Regions from separate parts of the Streptomyces sp. NPDC001732 genome, predicted to be linked through region 1. Evidence: riboswitches for the same ligand, from Rfam matches in the RefSeq annotation. Region 1 holds a riboswitch; each other region holds the start of a gene.
The links. Region 1 has a riboswitch for cobalamin ahead of ACWCXX_RS15205 (ribonucleoside-diphosphate reductase subunit alpha). Riboswitches for the same ligand answer to the same signal wherever they lie in the genome.
Positions count from the first base shown of each region.

Region 2: another riboswitch for cobalamin. It lies ahead of ACWCXX_RS01550 (prenyltransferase/squalene oxidase repeat-containing protein); the one in region 1 lies ahead of ACWCXX_RS15205 (ribonucleoside-diphosphate reductase subunit alpha).
Region 3: another riboswitch for cobalamin. It lies ahead of ACWCXX_RS37425 (energy-coupling factor ABC transporter permease); the one in region 1 lies ahead of ACWCXX_RS15205 (ribonucleoside-diphosphate reductase subunit alpha).
Region 4: another riboswitch for cobalamin. It lies ahead of ACWCXX_RS11855 (cobalamin biosynthesis protein); the one in region 1 lies ahead of ACWCXX_RS15205 (ribonucleoside-diphosphate reductase subunit alpha).

Region 1 is NZ_JBSFFY010000012.1:53,231-58,025, forward strand. It holds gene mctP (monocarboxylate uptake permease MctP) at 1-1,234, shown strand, start outside; cobalamin riboswitch at 1,400-1,526, shown strand; gene ACWCXX_RS15205 (ribonucleoside-diphosphate reductase subunit alpha) at 1,667-4,066, shown strand; gene ACWCXX_RS15210 (ribonucleotide-diphosphate reductase subunit beta) at 4,129-4,795, shown strand, end outside.
Region 2 is NZ_JBSFFY010000001.1:373,244-378,038, forward strand. It holds gene ACWCXX_RS01545 (SCO2322 family protein) at 1-267, opposite strand, end outside; gene ACWCXX_RS01550 (prenyltransferase/squalene oxidase repeat-containing protein) at 297-1,574, opposite strand; cobalamin riboswitch at 1,665-1,820, opposite strand; gene ACWCXX_RS01555 (MBL fold metallo-hydrolase) at 1,935-2,975, opposite strand; gene ACWCXX_RS01560 (aldehyde dehydrogenase) at 3,195-4,658, shown strand; gene ACWCXX_RS01565 (ferredoxin) at 4,658-4,795, shown strand, end outside.
Region 3 is NZ_JBSFFY010000091.1:1,947-6,741, reverse strand. It holds gene ACWCXX_RS37435 (ArsR/SmtB family transcription factor) at 1-591, opposite strand, end outside; gene ACWCXX_RS37430 (Gfo/Idh/MocA family protein) at 1,055-1,921, opposite strand; cobalamin riboswitch at 2,117-2,299, shown strand; gene ACWCXX_RS37425 (energy-coupling factor ABC transporter permease) at 2,330-3,034, shown strand; gene ACWCXX_RS37420 (energy-coupling factor ABC transporter substrate-binding protein) at 3,031-3,423, shown strand; gene cbiQ (cobalt ECF transporter T component CbiQ) at 3,430-4,179, shown strand; gene ACWCXX_RS37410 (energy-coupling factor ABC transporter ATP-binding protein) at 4,176-4,795, shown strand, end outside.
Region 4 is NZ_JBSFFY010000008.1:180,540-185,334, reverse strand. It holds gene ACWCXX_RS11865 (anion permease) at 1-909, shown strand, start outside; gene ACWCXX_RS11860 (hypothetical protein) at 945-1,175, shown strand; cobalamin riboswitch at 1,340-1,468, shown strand; gene ACWCXX_RS11855 (cobalamin biosynthesis protein) at 1,613-2,656, shown strand; gene ACWCXX_RS11850 (cobyric acid synthase) at 2,653-4,179, shown strand; gene ACWCXX_RS11845 (putative cobaltochelatase) at 4,304-4,795, shown strand, end outside.

The DNA of each region.
Region 1 (4,795 bases):
CACCGGCATCCTCGCCACGATGCCGTACATCGCGCTCCAACTCGTCGGCATCCAGGCGGTGCTGGACGTGATGGGCGTCGGCGGCGGCGAGAACACCCACTGGTTCGTCAAGGACCTGCCGCTGCTGATCGCGTTCGCGGTGCTCGCCGCGTACACCTACTCCTCCGGGCTGCGGGCGCCCGCGCTGATCGCGTTCGTCAAGGACGGGCTGATCTACCTGGTCATCGCGGTGGCGATCATCTACATCCCGATCAAGCTGGGCGGCTTCGACGACATCTTCGCCAAGGCGGGCGAGGCGTTCTCGCAGACCAACCCGGCCACCGGCAAACCGCGCGGCGCGCTCGCACCGGGCGAGGCGGGCCACTGGGGATACGCCACCCTGGCACTGGGCTCGGCCCTGGCGCTCTTCATGTATCCGCACTCGATCACGGCGACGCTCTCCAGCCGCAGCCGTGACGTGATCCGGCGCAACACCACGATCCTGCCGCTGTACTCGCTGATGCTGGGCCTGCTGGCGCTGCTCGGCTTCATGGCGATCGCCGCCGGGATCAAGGTGGACAACGGGCAGCTGGCCATTCCGCAGCTGTTCGAGAACATGTTCCCGGCCTGGTTCGCGGGCGTCGCGTTCGCCGCGATCGGCATCGGTGCGCTGGTGCCCGCCGCGATCATGTCGATCGCCGCGGCCAACCTCTTCACCCGCAACATCTACAAGGACTTCCTGAAGCCGGACGCGAGCCCGGAGCAGGAGACCAAGGTCTCCAAGCTGGTCTCGCTGCTCGTCAAGGTCGGCGCGCTCGTCTTCGTCCTCACGATGGACAAGACGGTCGCGATCAACTTCCAGCTGCTCGGCGGGATCTGGATCCTCCAGACGATGCCGGCCCTGGTCGGCGGCCTGTTCACCCGCTGGTTCCACCGCTGGGCGCTGCTCGCGGGCTGGGCGGTCGGCATGGTGTACGGGACGGTGGCCGCGTACGGGGTCGCCTCGCCGACGCAGAAGCACTTCGGCGGCTCGTCCAAGGAGATCCCCGGCCTCGGCGAGATCGGCTACATCGGTCTCACCGCGTTCGTGCTGAACGTGGTGGTCGTGGTGGTGCTCACCTTCGTCCTGAACGCGCTGAAGGCACCCGCCGGGGTCGACGAGACCTCGCCGTCCGACTACACGGCCGACGCGGGCGACCCGGGCGTCCAGGTGGAGCTTCCGCCGGCCACGGTGGGGGCGCCCGGCGGCCACTGACGGTCGCTCCGGCCCCCCGGGACGGCCCGTCCCCGCCCCTGCCGCAAGGGAGCGGGGCGGGCCGTCCGCCGTTCCCGGAAGGCCCACGGGCACTTCCTGCTTGGCCAGACATGAGTCGGCCGACACAACATCTGGGGGCTGCCTCATCGGGTGGCCCCCACATGTATGCTCATCCTCGCTGTCGCCGCAGGGGAATCCGGTGCGAATCCGGAACTGTCCCGCAACGGTGTGATCGGTGCGCATTCGCGTACCCCGAACAAGTCCGAGGACCTGCCGACAGCGCATCCGGCTCGACCGAACCGGATGCCAGACGTCCGGGCCTCGCGGTTGGGCCGGCGGACGCCGTACGGAGTGCCGCCCCGTCCCGGGTGCGCGCCCGTCCGGCTGCCCCGTTCCCCCGCCGGCCCCGAGCCGAGCGAGGGAGAGCACCACGTGACCATCGCGCCAGCCGATCCGGCTTCAGTCGCCGCGTCCACGGCCGCCGATTCCGGGGCAGCCGCACACGACGGACCGGGGGCCGCGCTGCTGCGGACCCTGACCGACCTCACCGCCGATCTGCCCGACACCGACCCCGGGCGCGTCGCCGCCGCCGCGCTGCGCGGCCGCAGCGCACGGGCGGACGAGGCCGAGCTGCGCTCGCTGGCCACGGAGGCCGCCGCCGGGCTGATCTCCGAGGACCCCGCCTACTCCCGGCTCGCCGCCCGGCTGCTGACCCGCGCCATCGCGGACGAGGCCGCCGGACAGGGCGCCGTCTCCTTCTCCGCCTCGGTCGCCGTCGGACACCGCGAGGGCCTGATCGCGGACCGCACGGCGGGCTTCGTCGCCCGCAACGCGGCCGCCCTCGACGCGCTGGTGGAGCGTGCGCTCGCCGACGGCGCCGACGACCGCTTCGGCTACTTCGGGCTGCGGACCCTGCACAGCCGCTATCTGCTGCGCCACCCGCACACCCGCCAGGTCGTCGAGACCCCGCAGCACTTCATGCTCCGGGTCGCGTCCGGGCTCGCCGAGGACGACTCCCCGCGCGCCGTGGACGAGGTCGCGGCGCTGTACGGGCTGATGAGCCGGCTCGACTACCTGCCCTCCTCGCCCACCCTCTTCAACTCCGGCACCCGGCACCCGCAGATGTCCTCCTGCTACCTGCTGGACTCCCCGCTCGACGAGCTGGACTCGATCTACGACCGCTACCACCAGGTGGCCCGGCTCTCGAAGCACGCCGGCGGCATCGGCCTGCCGTACTCCCGCATCCGTTCCCGGGGTTCGCTGATCCGCGGCACCAACGGGCACTCCAACGGCATCGTGCCGTTCCTGAAGACGCTCGACGCCTCCGTCGCCGCGGTCAACCAGGGCGGTCGCCGCAAGGGCGCCGCCGCCGTCTACCTGGAGACCTGGCACGCGGACGTCGAGGAGTTCCTGGAGCTGCGGGACAACACGGGCGAGGACCAGCGGCGCACGCACAACCTCAACCTGGCGCACTGGATCCCGGACGAGTTCATGCGCCGGGTCGAGGCGGACAGCCACTGGTCGCTGTTCTCGCCCGCCGACGTGCCCGAGCTGGTGGACCTGTGGGGCGAGGAGTTCGACGCCGCGTACCGGGCCGCCGAGGCGAAGGGGCTGGCCCGCAAGTCGATGCCCGCCCGTGAGCTGTACGGCCGGATGATGCGCACCCTCGCCCAGACCGGCCAGGGCTGGATGACGTTCAAGGACGCCGCCAACCGGACCGCGAACCAGACCGCCGAGCCGGGCCGTGTCGTCCACTCGTCGAACCTGTGCACGGAGATCCTGGAGGTCACCGACGACGGCGAGACGGCCGTCTGCAACCTGGGCTCGGTCAACCTCGGCGCGTTCGTCGTCGACGGCGACCTCGACTGGGAGCGGCTGGACGCCACCGTCCGCACCGCGGTGACCTTCCTGGACCGGGTCGTCGACATCAACTTCTACCCGACCGAGCAGGCGGGCCGCTCCAACGCCAAGTGGCGTCCGGTGGGCCTGGGCGCCATGGGGCTCCAGGACGTCTTCTTCCAGCTGCGGCTGCCGTTCGACTCCCCCGCGGCCCGCGCGCTCTCCACGAAGATCTCCGAGCGGATCATGCTCGCCGCGTACGAGGCGTCCTGCGACCTCGCAGAGCGATCGGGTCCGCTGCCCGCCTGGTCCGGGACGCGGGCGGCGCGCGGGGTGCTGCACCCCGACCACTACGACACCGAGCTGAACTGGCCGGAGCGCTGGGAGGCGCTGCGCGCCCGGGTCGCGCGGACCGGGATGCGCAACTCGCTGCTGCTGGCCATCGCGCCGACGGCGACGATCGCCTCGATCGCGGGCGTGTACGAGTGCATCGAGCCGCAGGTCTCCAACCTCTTCAAGCGCGAGACGCTCAGCGGGGAGTTCCTCCAGGTCAACGCGTACCTGGTGGAGGAGCTGAAGCGGCTCGGGGTGTGGGACGAGCGCACCCGGGAAGCGCTGCGCGAGGCGAGCGGCTCGGTGCAGGGCTTCGCCTGGATCCCCGAGGACGTGCGGGCGCTGTACCGCACGGCGTGGGAGATCCCGCAGCGCGGTCTGATCGACATGGCGGCGGCCCGTACCCCGTTCCTCGACCAGAGCCAGTCGCTGAACCTCTTCATGGAGACGCCGACGATCGGCAAGCTCTCCTCGATGTACGCGTACGCCTGGAAGCAGGGGCTGAAGACGACGTACTACCTGCGCTCGCGCCCGGCGACCCGGATCGCCCGCGCGGCGTCCGCAGCCGCGCCCATTCCCGTACAGCAGGCTCCGGCGCCCGACGCGGACGCCGTCGCCTGTTCCCTCGAAAACCCCGAGTCCTGCGAGGCCTGCCAGTGACGATCTCCACCGGTTCCGGGAAGAACCTGCTCGACCCGGGCTTCGAACTGACCCTGCGCCCCATGCGCTACCCGGACTTCTACGAGCGCTACCGGGACGCGATCAAGAACACCTGGACGGTGGAGGAGGTCGATCTGCACTCCGACGTGGCCGACCTCGCCAAGCTGTCGCCGGGTGAGCAGCATCTGATCGGCCGGCTCGTCGCGTTCTTCGCCACGGGCGACTCGATCGTCGCCAACAACCTCGTGCTGACGCTGTACAAGCACATCAACTCCCCCGAGGCGCGGCTGTACTTGTCGCGGCAGCTCTTCGAGGAGGCCGTGCACGTCCAGTTCTATCTGACGCTGCTGGACACCTATCTGCCCGATCCGGAGGACCGGGCGGCGGCGTTCGACGCGGTCGAGGAGATCCCCTCGATCCGGGAGAAGGCGCAGTTCTGCTTCAAGTGGATGGATTCGGTCGAGAAGATCGAGCGCCTGGAGACGAAGGCCGACCGCCGCCGCTTCCTGCTGAACCTGATCTGCTTCGCGGCGTGCATCGAGGGGCTGTTCTTCTACGGTGCGTTCGCGTACGTCTACTGGTTCCGTTCGCGGGGGCTGCTGCACGGTCTCGCCACGGGCACCAACTGGGTGTTCCGGGACGAGACGATGCACATGAACTTCGCGTTCGAGGTGGTGGACACCGTCCGCAAGGAGGAGCCGGACCTCTTCGACGACGAGCTGCGGCAGC
Region 2 (4,795 bases), on a different contig from region 1:
GATCCGCTTGGTGCCGTCCCGGGCCGGAGTGCCCGCGCAGATCTTCGCGAAGTCGGGGGCGCGGCGCGGCTTCGCGGCGTCCTGGGAGTCCTCGCTCACCGCGAACCGGAAGCCCTGCACCGTGCCGTCGTCCGGCCGGACCAGGGACGGGCCCTGGGTGGCGTACGTCCAGCCGGTGCCGGAGCCCTCCCAGAACGACCAGTACCGGTAGCCCGTCGCATGGGCCGTCCCCGCGCCGAGCACGGCCAGGACGGCGCCCAGCACCATCAGCAGCGCGCCGGCCCTTCCCGCCCGCCTCACGACTGCTGGTTCTTCCGGCGTCCGCTGATCAGGAAGAACGCGACCGCCGAGAGGACGAGGCCGATGCCGACGTACCACCACACGCCCCCGATCACGTCGTCGCCGCTGTGGACCTGGTCCTGCTCCGTGGGCACGTACCCGGTGTCGCCGGCCGGGTCGGGCGTCACCACGGAGGCGGGCGCGGGGCCGTTCGCGTTCAGCCGGGCGACCAGGTCGACGCCGCCGAAGTCCCGGGCGTCGTTGCCGGTGGCGTGCGCGGCCAGGATCAGCTGCGCGTAGGCGGCGGGACCGTTCTGCTCGGCCCAGTCCCGGGCGTTCTTCTTCAGCCAGGCCACGGCTCCGTCCGCCTCGTTCTGGTGACCGGACGCGGACAGTGCGACGACCGCGTCCGCGGTGTTGCCGAAGTCCGGCTGCGGCGTCGTGTCGGCGGCCCCCGGCATCGGCGGCGCGTTCAGTCGGCCGTGCTCGGCGAGGGCGTTCTTGAGGTAGTGGGCGCCGTTCTGCGCGGCCTGCTCGGGGGTGGGGTCGTCCCCGGGGCGGCAGGTGCTGGGCGTCTTGCCCGCGGCGTTGTTCCCCACGGCCAGGGCCTTGCCCATCGTGCCGAGCACGGCGGCCGCGGTGGCGTCCGCGTTCGCGACGAGCTTCCCCTTCTTGTCGGGCTGGTAGGCGAAGGCGCCGCCGTCCTCGCCGCCGCACGGGATCGCGAGGGCGAGCAGCGGGTCGTAGGGGGTCTTGCCGCCGGGCGTCGTGATGTCGGCGATCCGCTGCCCCTGCCGGGCGAGGGCGCCGATCACCAGGGAGGTGGAGTTGGCGTCACTGGGCGCACCGACGGCGTAGCCCCAGCCGCCGTCCTCGTTCTGCACGGACTTCAGCCAGCGCACCGCGTTGTTCACGATCTCGGGGTGGCCGCCCACCTCGGCCAGCGCCTGGGCGGCGGCCGCGGTGGCGTTGGTGTCCAGCACCGTCTTCGTGTCGCACGGCCGGGAGGCGTCGGGCCGGTACGCGGCGTACGCGCCGTTGGCGCACTGCTGGGAGATCAGCCAGTCCACCGACTTCGCGGCCGGGGTGACTCCTTCGAGCTTCTGCGCGAGGAAGGACAGCGACTGCCGCCACACCCCGTCGTAGGTGGGGTCCTTCGTGCCGTACAGCCCGGACGGCAGGGCGGTGGAGGGCGGGGGAGTGGGGGACGGTGCCGCGACGGCGACCGGGGCAGCGGCAGCACAGAGCACGGCTGCGGTGGCGGCGAGCGTTGCGACGCTGCGGCGTACGGTCATGGCGTGCGGGGCCTCTCCTGGTACGGAACCGGGCACAGGCACGCTCAGGTACCGGGCTCGGCCCCGTATACCTCGACGGTGCCGGCCACCGGGGGTCCGGTGGCGCGAGCCGGTCACGACCTCGGACAGGGCATTCCGACTCACCGCCTGCGACGACGGCTCACGGTTGCGCGGTCAGTGCCGGATTCGCACCGGCTTCCCCCTGAACGGGCATGATGACGACCCGCTCACTCTACCGGGCGCCCCCAGAAGGCCTTCTGCCCGTCCCGTGCTCCGTTGCTCACACCACGAGGCCCCTCGCACCACTCCCGTGCCGCCCCTCACCCCACGAGGCCCCTCGCACCACCCCCGTGCCGCGCCTCACACCGCGACGTACCTCACCGGCTCGCTCCCCGCCACCGCCTCCGCGCGCCCCAGCTTCACCAGTCGCCGCAGATGCGCCTCGGCCTCGGAGACGGCGATGTTCCGCGAGCCGTACGGGATCTGCGCCCACGGCCGGTTCCACTCCATCCGCTCGGCCAGCTCCCACGGGGTCAGCGGGACGGCCAGCAGCCCGAGCAGCCCGGCCAGCCGCTCCTCGTGGTGGTCGAGGAGCTCCCGCACCCGGCCCGCCGCGTCGGTGAACGCGTGCTGGTGCGCGGGCAGCACCTCCGCGACCCCGAGCCGCCCGACGCGCTCCAGCGAGGCGAAGTAGTCGCTGAGGGGATCGGTGACCGTGGCGTCGTCCGGGTCCTCGTACAGCCCGATGTGCGGACTGATCCCCGGCAGCAGGTGATCCCCCGAGAAGAGCCGGCCCCGGCCCGGCAGGTTCCCCGGATGCTCCTCCTCCAGATGCAGACAGACGTGCCCCGGCGTGTGGCCGGGCGTCCAGACGGCCCGCAGCCGGCGTCCGGCCAGGTCCAGCAGCTCACCGGGCACGATCTCCCGGTCCGGGAGCGCGGCCCGCAGTCCGGGCAGGGTGCTCCTCGCGCTCCTCTCGGCCGCGGCGGCCCGCAACGGCGCGAGGTGCGTCTCGGGCGCCCCGACCGCGGTGAGCTTGCCCACGAGATACGTCAGCCAGGTGCCGGGTTCCGACTCGCGGGTGCGGCGCACGATCTCGGTGTCCGCCGGGTGCATGGCGATCCAGGCGCCGGAGGCCTCGCGCACCTGCCCGGACAGGCCGTGGTGGTCGGGATGGTGGTGGGTGACGACCACGCCGTGGATCTCGCCGACGTCTGTCCCCACGGCGGTCAGCCCCGCGGTGAGCGTGTCCCACGCCCCGGGGTCGTCCCAGCCGGTGTCGATCAGGACCGGCCCGCGATCGGTGTCCAGGACGTGCACGAGGGTGTGGCCCAGCGGGTTGTCCGGGATCGGCACCTTGACGCTGTGCACGCCCCCGCCGTGGTCGGTCACCTGAGTCATGGGCTTCCCCGTCTCTCCGCGGCCTGGTCGGCGTACCGGACGTACGGCTGTGCGGTGCACCGAGCCCACTGTAACGAGAACCTGTTCCATTGGTAGCCCCGGTCGACCATTCGCTTCGGGTCGGGGTCCGTGCGCGCGTCCGTGGACTCCTGGAACTGGAACTGGTATCAGTTTTGACGGGTAGTCAGCTATCGTACCGGTTCGCGGGAGGCAGCAGCCATGACCGAGCTTGTCGAACACGGAAAACTGTTCATCGGCGGGGAGTTGGTCGATCCGCTGGGCCGGGACGTCATCGAGGTCGTGTCGCCCCACACCGAGCAGGTCATCGGGCGCGTGCCGCACGCCGGCGAGGCGGACGTGGACCGGGCCGTCGCCGCCGCCCGGCGGGCGTTCGACGAGGGGCCGTGGCCGCGGATGACCCTGGACGAGCGGATCGCGGTGGTGACCCGGATCAAGGACGCGTTCGCCGTCCGGTACGAGGAGATCGCCCGGGTCATCAGCGCGCAGAACGGCACCCCGTACACGTCGAGCGTCATGGTGCAGGCGCTCGCCGCGATGATGGTGTGGGACGCGGCGATCGCCGTCGCCCGCACCTTCCCGTACGAGGAGCGGCGGACCGGGGTGCTCGGACCGCTGCTGGTGCGCCGGGAGCCGGTGGGGGTGGTCGCGGCGGTGGTGCCGTGGAACGTCCCGCAGTTCACCGCCGCCGCCAAGCTCGCGCCCGCGCTGCTGGCCGGCTGCTCCGCGGTCCTCAAGGTCTCGCCCGAATCCCCGCTGGACGCCTACCTGTTGGCCGAGATCGCCGCGGATGCCGGGCTCCCGGCGGGGGTGCTGTCGATCCTGCCGGCCGACCGGGAGGTCAGCGAGTACCTGGTCGGGCATCCGGGCGTCGACAAGGTGTCGTTCACCGGGTCCGTCGCCGCCGGGCGCCGGGTGATGGAGGTCGCCTCCCGCAACCTCACCCGCGTCACGTTGGAACTGGGCGGCAAGTCCGCCGCCGTGATCCTCCCGGACGCCGACCTGGACACCGCCGTCGCCGGCATCGTCCCCTTCGCCTGGATGATCAACGGCCAGGCGTGCGTGGCCCAGACCCGCATCCTCGTGCCGCGCTCCCGGTACGAGGAGACGGCCGAGGCGTTCGCCGCCGCGGCGGGTGCGCTGAAGATCGGCGACCCGCTCGACCCGGCCACGGAACTCGGCCCCCTCGTCGCCCGGCGCCAGCAGCAACGGTCGCTCGACTACATCCGGATCGGCCAGGACGAGGGAGCCAAGATCCTCACCGGCGGTGGCCGTCCGGCCTCCCAGGAGCGGGGCTGGTACGTCGAGCCGACCCTCTTCGGCGACGTCGACAACTCCATGCGCATCGCCCGCGAGGAGATCTTCGGCCCCGTCATCTGCCTCCTGCCGTACGGCGACGAGGACGAGGCGGTACGGATCGCCAACGACTCCGATTACGGGCTCAGCGGCAGCGTCTGGACCGCCGACACCGAACGCGGCATCGACATCGCCCGCCGGGTCAGGACGGGCACGTACAGCGTGAACACCTTCAGCCTCGACATGCTCGGCCCGTTCGGCGGCTACAAGAACTCCGGCCTGGGCCGGGAGTTCGGCCCCGAGGGCTACGGCGAGTACTTCGAGCACAAGATGATCCATCTGCCCGCCGGCTACGAGGGCGGTGTGTGATGGGGGACCGCTGGACCGTGGAGGTCGACCGGGGAATCTGCATCGGCTCCGGCATGTGCGTGAACCACGCCCCGAACGGCTTCGCCCTGGACTCCGCCCGCCAGTCCCGCCCCTCGGCCCCCGAGGCCGACGCCGAC
Region 3 (4,795 bases), on a different contig from region 1:
CCAGGGGGTGCCGTCCGCGAACATCATCGGCACGGCGGTCACCCGGTCCGCGCCGTCGGTGCGTTCGGACGGCAGCCCCAGTTCGTGGAGGAGTGCCGCTCCCCCGCTCATCGCCAGAGTGCGGGAGCGGAAGAGGATCTCCTCCTCCAGGCAACGCGCCAGTCCGGCCTCGCGCGGCTCGATCGCGGCCTGCCAGAAGTTCGCGAACTCTGCCGACAGGTAACGGAGTTGCGTCCTCGGGTCATGGAGCAGCGCGGCGATCAAGGGGTCCTCGACGGCCGTCGGGTACTCCCTGGTGATCTCGTCGCGGACCAGTGCGGCCGGTGTGCGCGCCAGGTCGTGGAGCTCCTCGGCGATCCTCGCTCGCCGCGAGGCGAAGCCCGCTCCCAGGAACGAGGGGACGCGCCCGCGGGGCCGGGCCAGGGCGGCCACGGCCCTCAGACGCGGCGTCAGCGCCCCGTACGCCTCGCGGGCCCAGGAGCGATGGGGCCAGGGAGCGTCGGGACCGTAACGGGCCAGCAGCGCGACGGCACCGAACACCTGCCACAGATCGCACAACGCGAGCCGTACATCGGGCTGCCGCCGGTCCATCAACCCTCCCGGCCCGCATGCGGACGCGCCGGTACACGCACTTCGGCGAAGATCTGACGGTACGTCAACTGCCTTGTTCTGAAATGGAGTTCGCATCCGGCGAGTGGCACGTCCACACCTGAAGCACATAACGGCTCGCACACGAACCCCGCCCACCCCTCGTGGTCCAGACCAATGATGCATGAGCTTTCGGCACCCGCCGGGCGGCTGTCAAGAACGTTGTGCCCCAGGTCACACGGCCGTCGCCCGGGGCGAGCGGGCGGCCACGGAAAGTCATGCGGTTCGCCCCGGGCATGGTGCCCGAAAGTGTGTCGACCTCACGCCGAAAGACGCACCGGAAGCGCCTTCGACCAGGCCAACAGCCCTCCGGTGGACACTTGCCGGTTCCTCTTCCGACACTCCGCCGCAACCCGTTTCCGGCCCGCTCGGCACCTCTCGCCGACGTGGTCGCGACGGGCTCGGCTCACCCCGTCCGGGAGCCGGCGGACGCCTCGCGCAGGGCTGCGGCGACGGTTTCCAGCACCTCGACGGGGCGCAGCAGGTCCTCGGGGCCGATGGGTGGCCTGCCCGTACGGGCCATCTCCAGGAACGCTTCGAGGCCCGGCACGCAGTAGTCCGCGCCGGGAACGATCCTCCGCTGGACCATGGCCTCGCGGGTGAACACCATCGCGTGGAACGGGATCTGCTCCGTGCTGCCCGGCCGGACGAGGTTCACGACCACCCGGGTGCCGCCCGCGGTGAACGACGCGGTGACGGTGGTTTCGGTGAGGTCCGTGCGGATGCCGGAGACCGCTCCGGGGGCGAGCCGGAGGGCGAGGTCCACCGCGTGGATGCCGTAGAAGAAGATCCCGTCGTACTCGCTGTCGGGGTCGGCGGGCCCGGACACGACGACCAGGTGCGGAGTGCCGTTCGCCGCCGACCGGGCCGCCAGTTCCTCGGTTTCGGGGAGCAGGCGGAGCGCCGAGAACGAGGTGAGCGGCGCGTCGTGGGCGAGCGCGGTGTCGATCATGACCCGGGCGTCCTCGACGGTGTGGGCGAGCGGTTTGTCGACGAACACCGCGAGGCCCTCGGCCAGGAAGGGGACCGCCAGCTCGCGGTGGCGCGCGCCGTACCGGTCCGCGACGACGACGGCGTCGACCAGCCCGAGCAGCCCGGTGGGCTCGTCGACGATCTTCGTGATCCCGCCGGTGGCCGCCAGGGCGTCGTTGCGCGGGCCGTGCCCACCGCCGAGCGCCACGACGCGTGCGTCGCCGCCCGCCCCGTCGACGTTGAGGTGGCGGACGATCTGATCGACATGACTGCTGTCGGTGCCGACGATCCCGATGCGCATCCGGAGACGTTCCCTTCGACGGTGACCGGCGGCCCGCCAGGTCGTGGTGCGGCACCGAGTCTCGCACAGGGGGTGAGCGGCTCGTCGCGCCCACCACCGGACCCCCGCCCGCGGGCGCGCGGGCGTGTACGGGCGCGGGCGCGCGGTGCTCGCGCGTCCCTTTCGGGCGTGCTTGTCACCACCCCGGGCCAGGCATTACTGTCACCACGCCTTGGTGAACGGGAAATCCGGTGTGATACCGGTGCGGCCCTCGCCACTGTGATCGGGAAGTCCGGCTCCAGCCCTCGCGGGCAGCCACTGGGTCCTCGGACCCGGGAAGGCGGAGCACGGGCGGTGGTACCCGTCAGCCAGGAGACCGGCCAAGGCGCGTCAACCATCCACGAGGTGCTGGAGAGGGTCTACTGAGCCATGCACATAGCCGAGGGCTTTCTGCCTCCGGCGCACGCGATCGCCTGGGGCGTCGCGTCCGCGCCGTTCGTCGTACACGGAGTACGGTCACTCACCCGTGAGGTCAAGGAGCACCCGGAGAGCACCCTGCTCCTCGGCGCCTCCGGTGCCTTCACCTTCGTCCTGTCGGCCCTGAAACTCCCTTCGGTCACCGGGAGTTGCTCGCACCCCACCGGTACCGGGCTGGGCGCCATCCTGTTCCGGCCGCCGATCATGGCGGTGCTCGGCACCATCACTCTGCTCTTCCAGGCGCTGTTGCTGGCCCACGGCGGCCTGACCACGCTCGGCGCCAACGTCTTCTCGATGGCGATCGTCGGCCCCTGGGCCGGGTACGCGCTGTACCGGCTGCTGCGGCGGTTCGACGTGCCGCTGATGGTGGCGGTGTTCTTCGCCGCGTTCGTCGCCGACCTCTCCACCTACTGCGTCACCAGTGTGCAGCTGGCGCTGGCCTTCCCCGACCCGAGCAGCGGATTCCTGGGCGCGCTCGGCAAGTTCGGCTCCATCTTCGCCGTCACCCAGATCCCGCTCGCGGTGAGCGAGGGGCTGCTGACGGTGGTCGTGATGCGGCTGCTGGTGCAGTCCAGCAAGGGCGAACTGACCCGGCTGGGCGTGTTCCTGGCCGGCCGGGCGAACCGGACCGGCACGCCCGAGGGAGTGGCCCGATGAGCCGTAACGCGAAGATCAACACCCTGTTGCTGCTCGTCGTGGCCGCGCTCGCGGTGCTGCCGCTGGTGCTCGGCCTCGGCGACCACAAGGAGGAGCCGTTCGCGGGCGCCGACGCCGAGGCGGAGACGGCGATCACCGAGATCGAACCGGACTACGAACCGTGGTTCTCGCCCCTGTACGAACCGCCGTCCGGCGAGATCGAGTCGGCGCTCTTCGCCCTCCAGGCGGCGCTCGGCGCGGGTGTCCTCGCCTACTACTTCGGGCTCCGCCGGGGCCGCCGCCAGGGCGCGGAACTCGCCCAGTCCCAGGCACAGACCCGGCCACAGTCGCAGCAGGGCACCGGGAGTGCGTCCGTCGGCGCCGGGGGCTCCCCCGTCGAAGGGGCCTGAGCCCGCGTGCTGCCGATCGACGAGGCGGCGCACAGCAGCCGCTGGCGCCGCCGTCACCCCGTGGACAAGGCCGTGCTCGGACTCGGGCTCACCGTGCTCGCGATCTCGCTGCCGCCCTGGCCCGGCGCGGCCCTCGTCCTGGTGACGGCGCTCGTGCTGCTGGTCGGCCCGGCGGGCGTGCCGGGCCGACGGCTGTGGCGGGCGTACCGGGTGCCGCTGGGGTTCTGCGTGACCGGGGCGGTCACCCTGCTCGTGCAGGTCGGCGGCCCCGACGGGTTCGTGGCCCTCGCCGACGGCGGACCGGTCCGGGCGGGGGAACTCCTGCTGCGCACCTCGGCCGCCTCCCTGGGAGTGCTGCTGTTCGCCTTCACCACACCGATGTCCGACCTGCTTCCGCGCCTGGTGCGGGCCGGGGTGCCCGCGCCGGTCGTGGACGTCGCCCTGGTGACGTACCGCATGAGCTTCCTGCTGCTCGATTCCGTGCGTCTGATCCGTCAGGCGCAGGCGGCCCGGCTCGGGCACACCACGCGGGCCGCCACCTGGCGGTCCCTCGGCGGGCTCGGCGCCACCGCGTTCGTCCGGGCCTTCGACCGGGCGGCGCGGCTCCAGGCCGGGCTCGCCGGCCGCGGCTACGACGGCACCCTGCGCGTCCTGGTGCCCGAGGCCCGCGTCTCCGTCCCCTTCACCGCGGCGAGCCTCGCACTGCTCGTGGCACTGACCGTCCTCGCCCTCGTACTGGAAAGGCCGCTGTCATGAGCGAGCCCGCCGCCCTGGTCGCCCTGCGGGGCGCGTCCTTCTCGTACGAGGACGGGCCGACCGTGCTCGACGGGCTCGACTTCGAGGTGCGCGAGGGGCGCGCGCTCGCGCTGCTGGGCCGCAACGGCAGCGGCAAGACCACGCTGATGCGGCTGCTCAGCGGCGGGCTGAGGCCGCACACCGGCCGGTTGACCGTCGAGGGGCACCCCGTCACGTACGACCGCAAGGGGCTGACCCGGCTGCGCACGACCGTGCAGTTGGTGGTGCAGGACCCCGACGACCAGCTCTTCGCCGCGTCCGTCCTCCAGGACGTGTCCTTCGGCCCGCTCAACCTCGGCCTGTCCGACACCGAGGTGCGGGCCCGCGTCGACGAGGCGCTCACCGCCCTGGACATCGGCGCGCTGGCCGACCGGCCCACCCATCTGCTGTCCTACGGGCAGCGCAAACGGACCGCGATCGCCGGCGCCGTCGCCATGCGGCCCCGGGTGCTGATCCTCGACGAGCCGACCGCCGGACTCGACCCGGACGGCCAGGAGCGGCTGCTCGCCACCCTCGACCGGCTCCGCGCGAACGGCACCACCGTCGTCATGGCCACCCACGACGTCGATCTCGCCCT
Region 4 (4,795 bases), on a different contig from region 1:
TCGGCCGGCTGGTCCTCCGTCAACGGCGGCACCGTCGTCACCAAGGTGCTGCTCCCCGCGGTCGCCGCCCCGATCGTCGCCGGGCTGGCCGCGCTGCTGGCCACCAGGCTGACGTACCGGATCGGCGGGAAGATCCGCAACGACGCCCAGGAGAAGGCCACCGCCAAGGGCTACCGCGCCGGTCAGATCGCCTCGGCCGGACTGGTCTCCCTCGCCCACGGCACCAACGACGCGCAGAAGACCATGGGCATCATCACCCTGGCCCTGGTCACCGGCGGCGTCCTGAACCCCGGCTCCAACCCGCCGGTCTGGGTGATCGTGTCCGCCGGCATGGCCATCGCCCTCGGCACCTACCTGGGCGGCTGGCGCATCATCCGCACCATGGGCAGCGGCCTCACCGACCTCAAGCCGCCGCAGGGCTTCGCCGCCCAGACCAGTGCGGCCACGGTCATCCTGGCCTCCTCGCACCTCGGCTTCTCCCTCTCCACCACCCAGTCCTGCTCCGGCGCCGTGATGGGCGCGGGCCTCGGCCGGCAGGGCGGTGTGGTCCGCTGGTCCACCGCCACCCGGATGTTCGTCGCCTGGGGCCTGACCCTCCCGGCCGCCGGTCTGGTCGGCGCGGGCGCGGAGCTCCTCACCAAGCAGGGCACCTGGGGTGTCGTGGTCGTCGCGGCGCTGCTGGTCGTGGGTTCCGGCTCGATCTGGCTGATCTCGCGCCGCAAGCCGGTCGGCCACGGCGACGTCGCCCCGTCGGACGCCGAGGTCGAGCCCGCGGGCGTGGTCACCACGGCCATCGCCGCCGTCAGCCCGCCGCCCACCCTGGCCCAGGCACCGGCCCAGAACCTCATGACCACCATTCCGGCCCCGGCCGGATCCACCCAGGACCCGGCGCGACCCGCCACCGTCTGAGCGGGCCCTCCAGGCCGGCCGTCTAAGGATTCAGCATGAAAATCGACTGGGCAGCCCTCGGTTCCGTGTTCGGCGTCTCCCTCGTGGTCACCGTCGCTCTGGTGGGCCTCTTCACCCTCGGCATCGTCGGCCTCTCCAAGCAGGCCGAACCGGCGGCCCAGGGCGGCTCCGGCGGCTCGCTGCTGCTGGCCCGCGCCGGGGCGTACGCCTGCTTCGCGCTGTGCGCGGCGGCGGTCGCGTACGGGATCTTCCTGATCGTCGCCTGAACCCGCACACCACGACGGGCCGGACACCTGCGAGGTGTCCGGCCCGTCGTGGTGTGCCCGGGGCGATGTGGGTCTCAGCACACTGCACCGCCGCAGGTCAACGGCAGGTTGACGGGCGTTCGGGGGGCGTGGTGGACTGCCGGAGCCAATCACGGCGACAGCAGAGGAAGCCGGTGCGAATCCGGCGCGGTCCCGCCACTGTCACCGGGGAGCGGTCCCCCACACCGGAAGTCACGGCGCGCGCGAGCGGGCTGGAAGGCCGGGGGAACCGCGGATCCGGGAGCCAGGAGACTCTCGTCGCCGGTCACGTCGAACCAGGGCGCGGACCCTGAGTGAGGACATATCGCCATGCCTGGCTGCCGTGCGTCCGTTGTCGTGGCGCTCTCGCCGAGAGCCGCCCGTACCGCGATCCTTCGAGGCACGACGGCCGGTTGAGCGTGCGAGCCGACCGCGTCTTCGCGTACGGCGCCGCCGCCGGTCTGCTCGGCGACCTGCTGCTCGGTGACCCCCGCAGGGGGCATCCGGTGGCCGTGTTCGGGCGGGCCGCGGCGGGTGTCGAGCGCCGTCTGTGGCACGACCACCGCGGGTGGGGCGCGCTGCACACCCTCGTCTGCGCCGGGGGCGCCGCGGGTGGTGCCGCGCTGGTCGCCCGCGCCCTGCGCGACCGCCCCGCCGCATCCGTCGTACTGACCGCCGCCACCACCTGGTCCGTCGTCGGCGGCACCTCCCTGGGACGCGAGGCGCGGGCCATCGGCGACGCCCTGGCGGCCGGTGACATCGAGCGGGCCCGCGAGCGGCTGCCGCATCTGTGCGGGCGCGACCCGCAGTCCCTCGACGGGCCGCAGATCGCCCGCGCCGTGGTGGAGTCCGTGGCCGAGAACACCTCGGACGCCGTGGTCGGCGCCCTGGTGTGGGGTGCGCTGGGCGGGGTGCCCGGACTGGCCGGTTTCCGGGCCGTCAACACCCTGGACGCCATGGTCGGCCACAAGTCGCCCCGGTACCGGCGCTACGGCTGGGCCTCGGCCCGTCTCGACGACCTCGCGGGCTGGCCCGGCGCCCGGCTCACCGCCCTGCTCGCCGTGGCCGCGGGAGGCCGGCCGGGCGCGGCGGCACGGGCCTGGCGGTCCGATGCCGACCGGCACCCGAGCCCCAACGCGGGCCCTGTGGAGGCCGCGTTCGCGGGCGCGCTCGGCGTACGGCTCGGCGGAACCCTCGCGTACGGCGGCCGGGTCGAGCACCGTCCCGTGCTCAACGGGGAGGCCGGGCGGGCGGTGGAGACCGCGGACATCGAGCGCGCGGTACGGCTGTCGCGCCGGGTGGGCGCGCTGGCCCTGGGCCTGTGCGTGGCGGGCCGGCTGGGCGTGTCGTTCGCCGCCCGGCGGATCGCGGGGCGGCGAACGGCCGGGACGGACACGGCAGGACCCCGCACGCCGGAGCCTCGCACCCCAGGACCTCGTACCCCAGGACGGAGAAACCCATGAGCGGCGGACTGCTGATCGCCGGAACCACCTCCGACGCGGGCAAGAGCGTCGTCACCGCGGGCATCTGCCGCTGGCTCGTGCGCCGGGGCGTGAAGGTGGCGCCCTTCAAGGCGCAGAACATGTCGCTGAACTCGTTCGTCACCCGCGAGGGCGCCGAGATCGGGCGCGCCCAGGCCATGCAGTCCCAGGCCGCCCGGGTGGAGCCGACCGCGCTGATGAACCCGGTCCTGCTCAAGCCGGGCAGCGACCGCTCCAGCCAGGTCGTCCTGATGGGGAAGCCGGTCGGCGAGATGAGCGCCCGCGGCTACCACGGTGGCCGGCAGCAGGCGCTGCTCTCCACGGTCGTGGACTGCCTGGAGCAGCTCCGGGGCACGTACGACGCGGTGATCTGCGAAGGGGCGGGCAGCCCGGCCGAGATCAATCTGCGGCGCACCGACATCGTGAACATGGGCGTCGCGCGGGCGGCGGGCTTCCCCGTGGTGGTGGTCGGCGACATCGACCGCGGCGGTGTCTTCGCCTCGTTCTTCGGCACGACGGCGCTGCTGGCCCCCGAGGACCAGTCGCTGATCGCGGGTTACCTGGTGAACAAGTTCCGCGGCGACGTGTCGCTGCTGGAGCCGGGCCTGGAGATGCTGCGGGACATCACCGGGCGGCGGACGTACGGGGTGCTGCCCTTCGCCCACGGCCTCGGCATCGACGAGGAGGACGGCCTGCGGGTCTCGCTGCGCGGCGCCGTGCGCGAGTCGGTCGTCGCCCCGCCGCACGGCGAGGACGTGCTGCGCGTCGCGGTGTGCGCGGTGCCCCTGATGTCGAACTTCACCGACGTGGACGCGCTGGCCGCCGAACCCGGCGTCGTCGTCCGGTTCGTGGACCGGGCCGAGGAGCTGTCCGACGCCGACCTCGTCGTGGTGCCGGGAACCCGCGGCACCGTGAAGGCGCTGGCCTGGCTGCGCGAACGCGGCCTCGCCGACGCGCTGGTGCGGCGCGCGGCCGAAGGGCTGCCGGTGCTCGGCATCTGCGGCGGCTTCCAGGTTCTCGGCGAGCGCATCGAGGACGAGGTGGAGTCCCGGGCGGGACGGGTCGAGGGCCTGGGACTGCTGCCCGTGCGCGTCCGCTTCGACCGCGAGAAGACCCTCGCCCGCCCCGTCGGCGAGGCGCTCGGCGCACCCGTCGAGGGGTACGAGATCCACCACGGCGTCGCGGACGTGCGCGGCGGGGAGGCGTTCCTGGACGGGTGCCGGGTCGGCGCCGTGTGGGGCACGCACTGGCACGGCTCGCTGGAGAGCGACGCGTTCCGCCGCCGTTTCCTGGCCGAGGTCGCGCGGGCCGCGGGCCGGCGTTTCGTCCCCGCCCCCGACACCGTCTTCGGCGCGCTGCGGGAGGAGCAGCTCGACCGTCTCGGCGACCTCGTCGAGGAGTACGCGGACACCGACGCGCTGCTGCGGCTCATCGAGTCGGGTGCGCCGTCGGGGCTGCCCTTCCTTCCTCCCGGCGCGCCCGCGGCACCCGGGGCGCGCACATGAACACCCCTTCGGGCACCGTGCCGGGAGCGTCCGGGGCGGGGCCGCTGCCGCCGGTCCGGGCCACCGCCCCGGCCCCCCGGACACCGGCGGGACCGCCACCCCCTCGTTCCCCCAAGGAGGCACCGTGAGTACGCCGTACCCCTTCACCGCCGTCGTCGGACAGGACGATCTCCGGCTCGGGCTGCTGCTGAACGCCGTATCGCCCGCCATCGGCGGGGTGCTGGTGCGGGGTGAGAAGGGCACCGCCAAGTCCACCGCCGTACGGGCGCTCGCCGCGCTCGTGCCGGACGTCCCCGTGGTCCCCGGGTGCCGTTTCTCGTGCGACCCGGCGTCGCCCGACCCGGCGTGTCCGGACGGGCCGCACGAGGCCGGGAACGGCGTGTCGCGGGGCGCCCGGATGGTGGAGCTGCCCGTCGGCGCGTCCGAGGACCGGCTGGTCGGGGCGCTCGACATCGAGCGGGCGCTCGCCGAGGGCGTCAAGGCGTTCGAGCCCGGTCTGCTGGCCGCCGCGAACCGGGGCATCCTGTACGTCGACGAGGTGAACCTGCTCCACGACCACCTGGTCGACGTCCTGCTCGACGCCGCCGCCATGGGTGCCTCGTACGTGGAGCGCGAG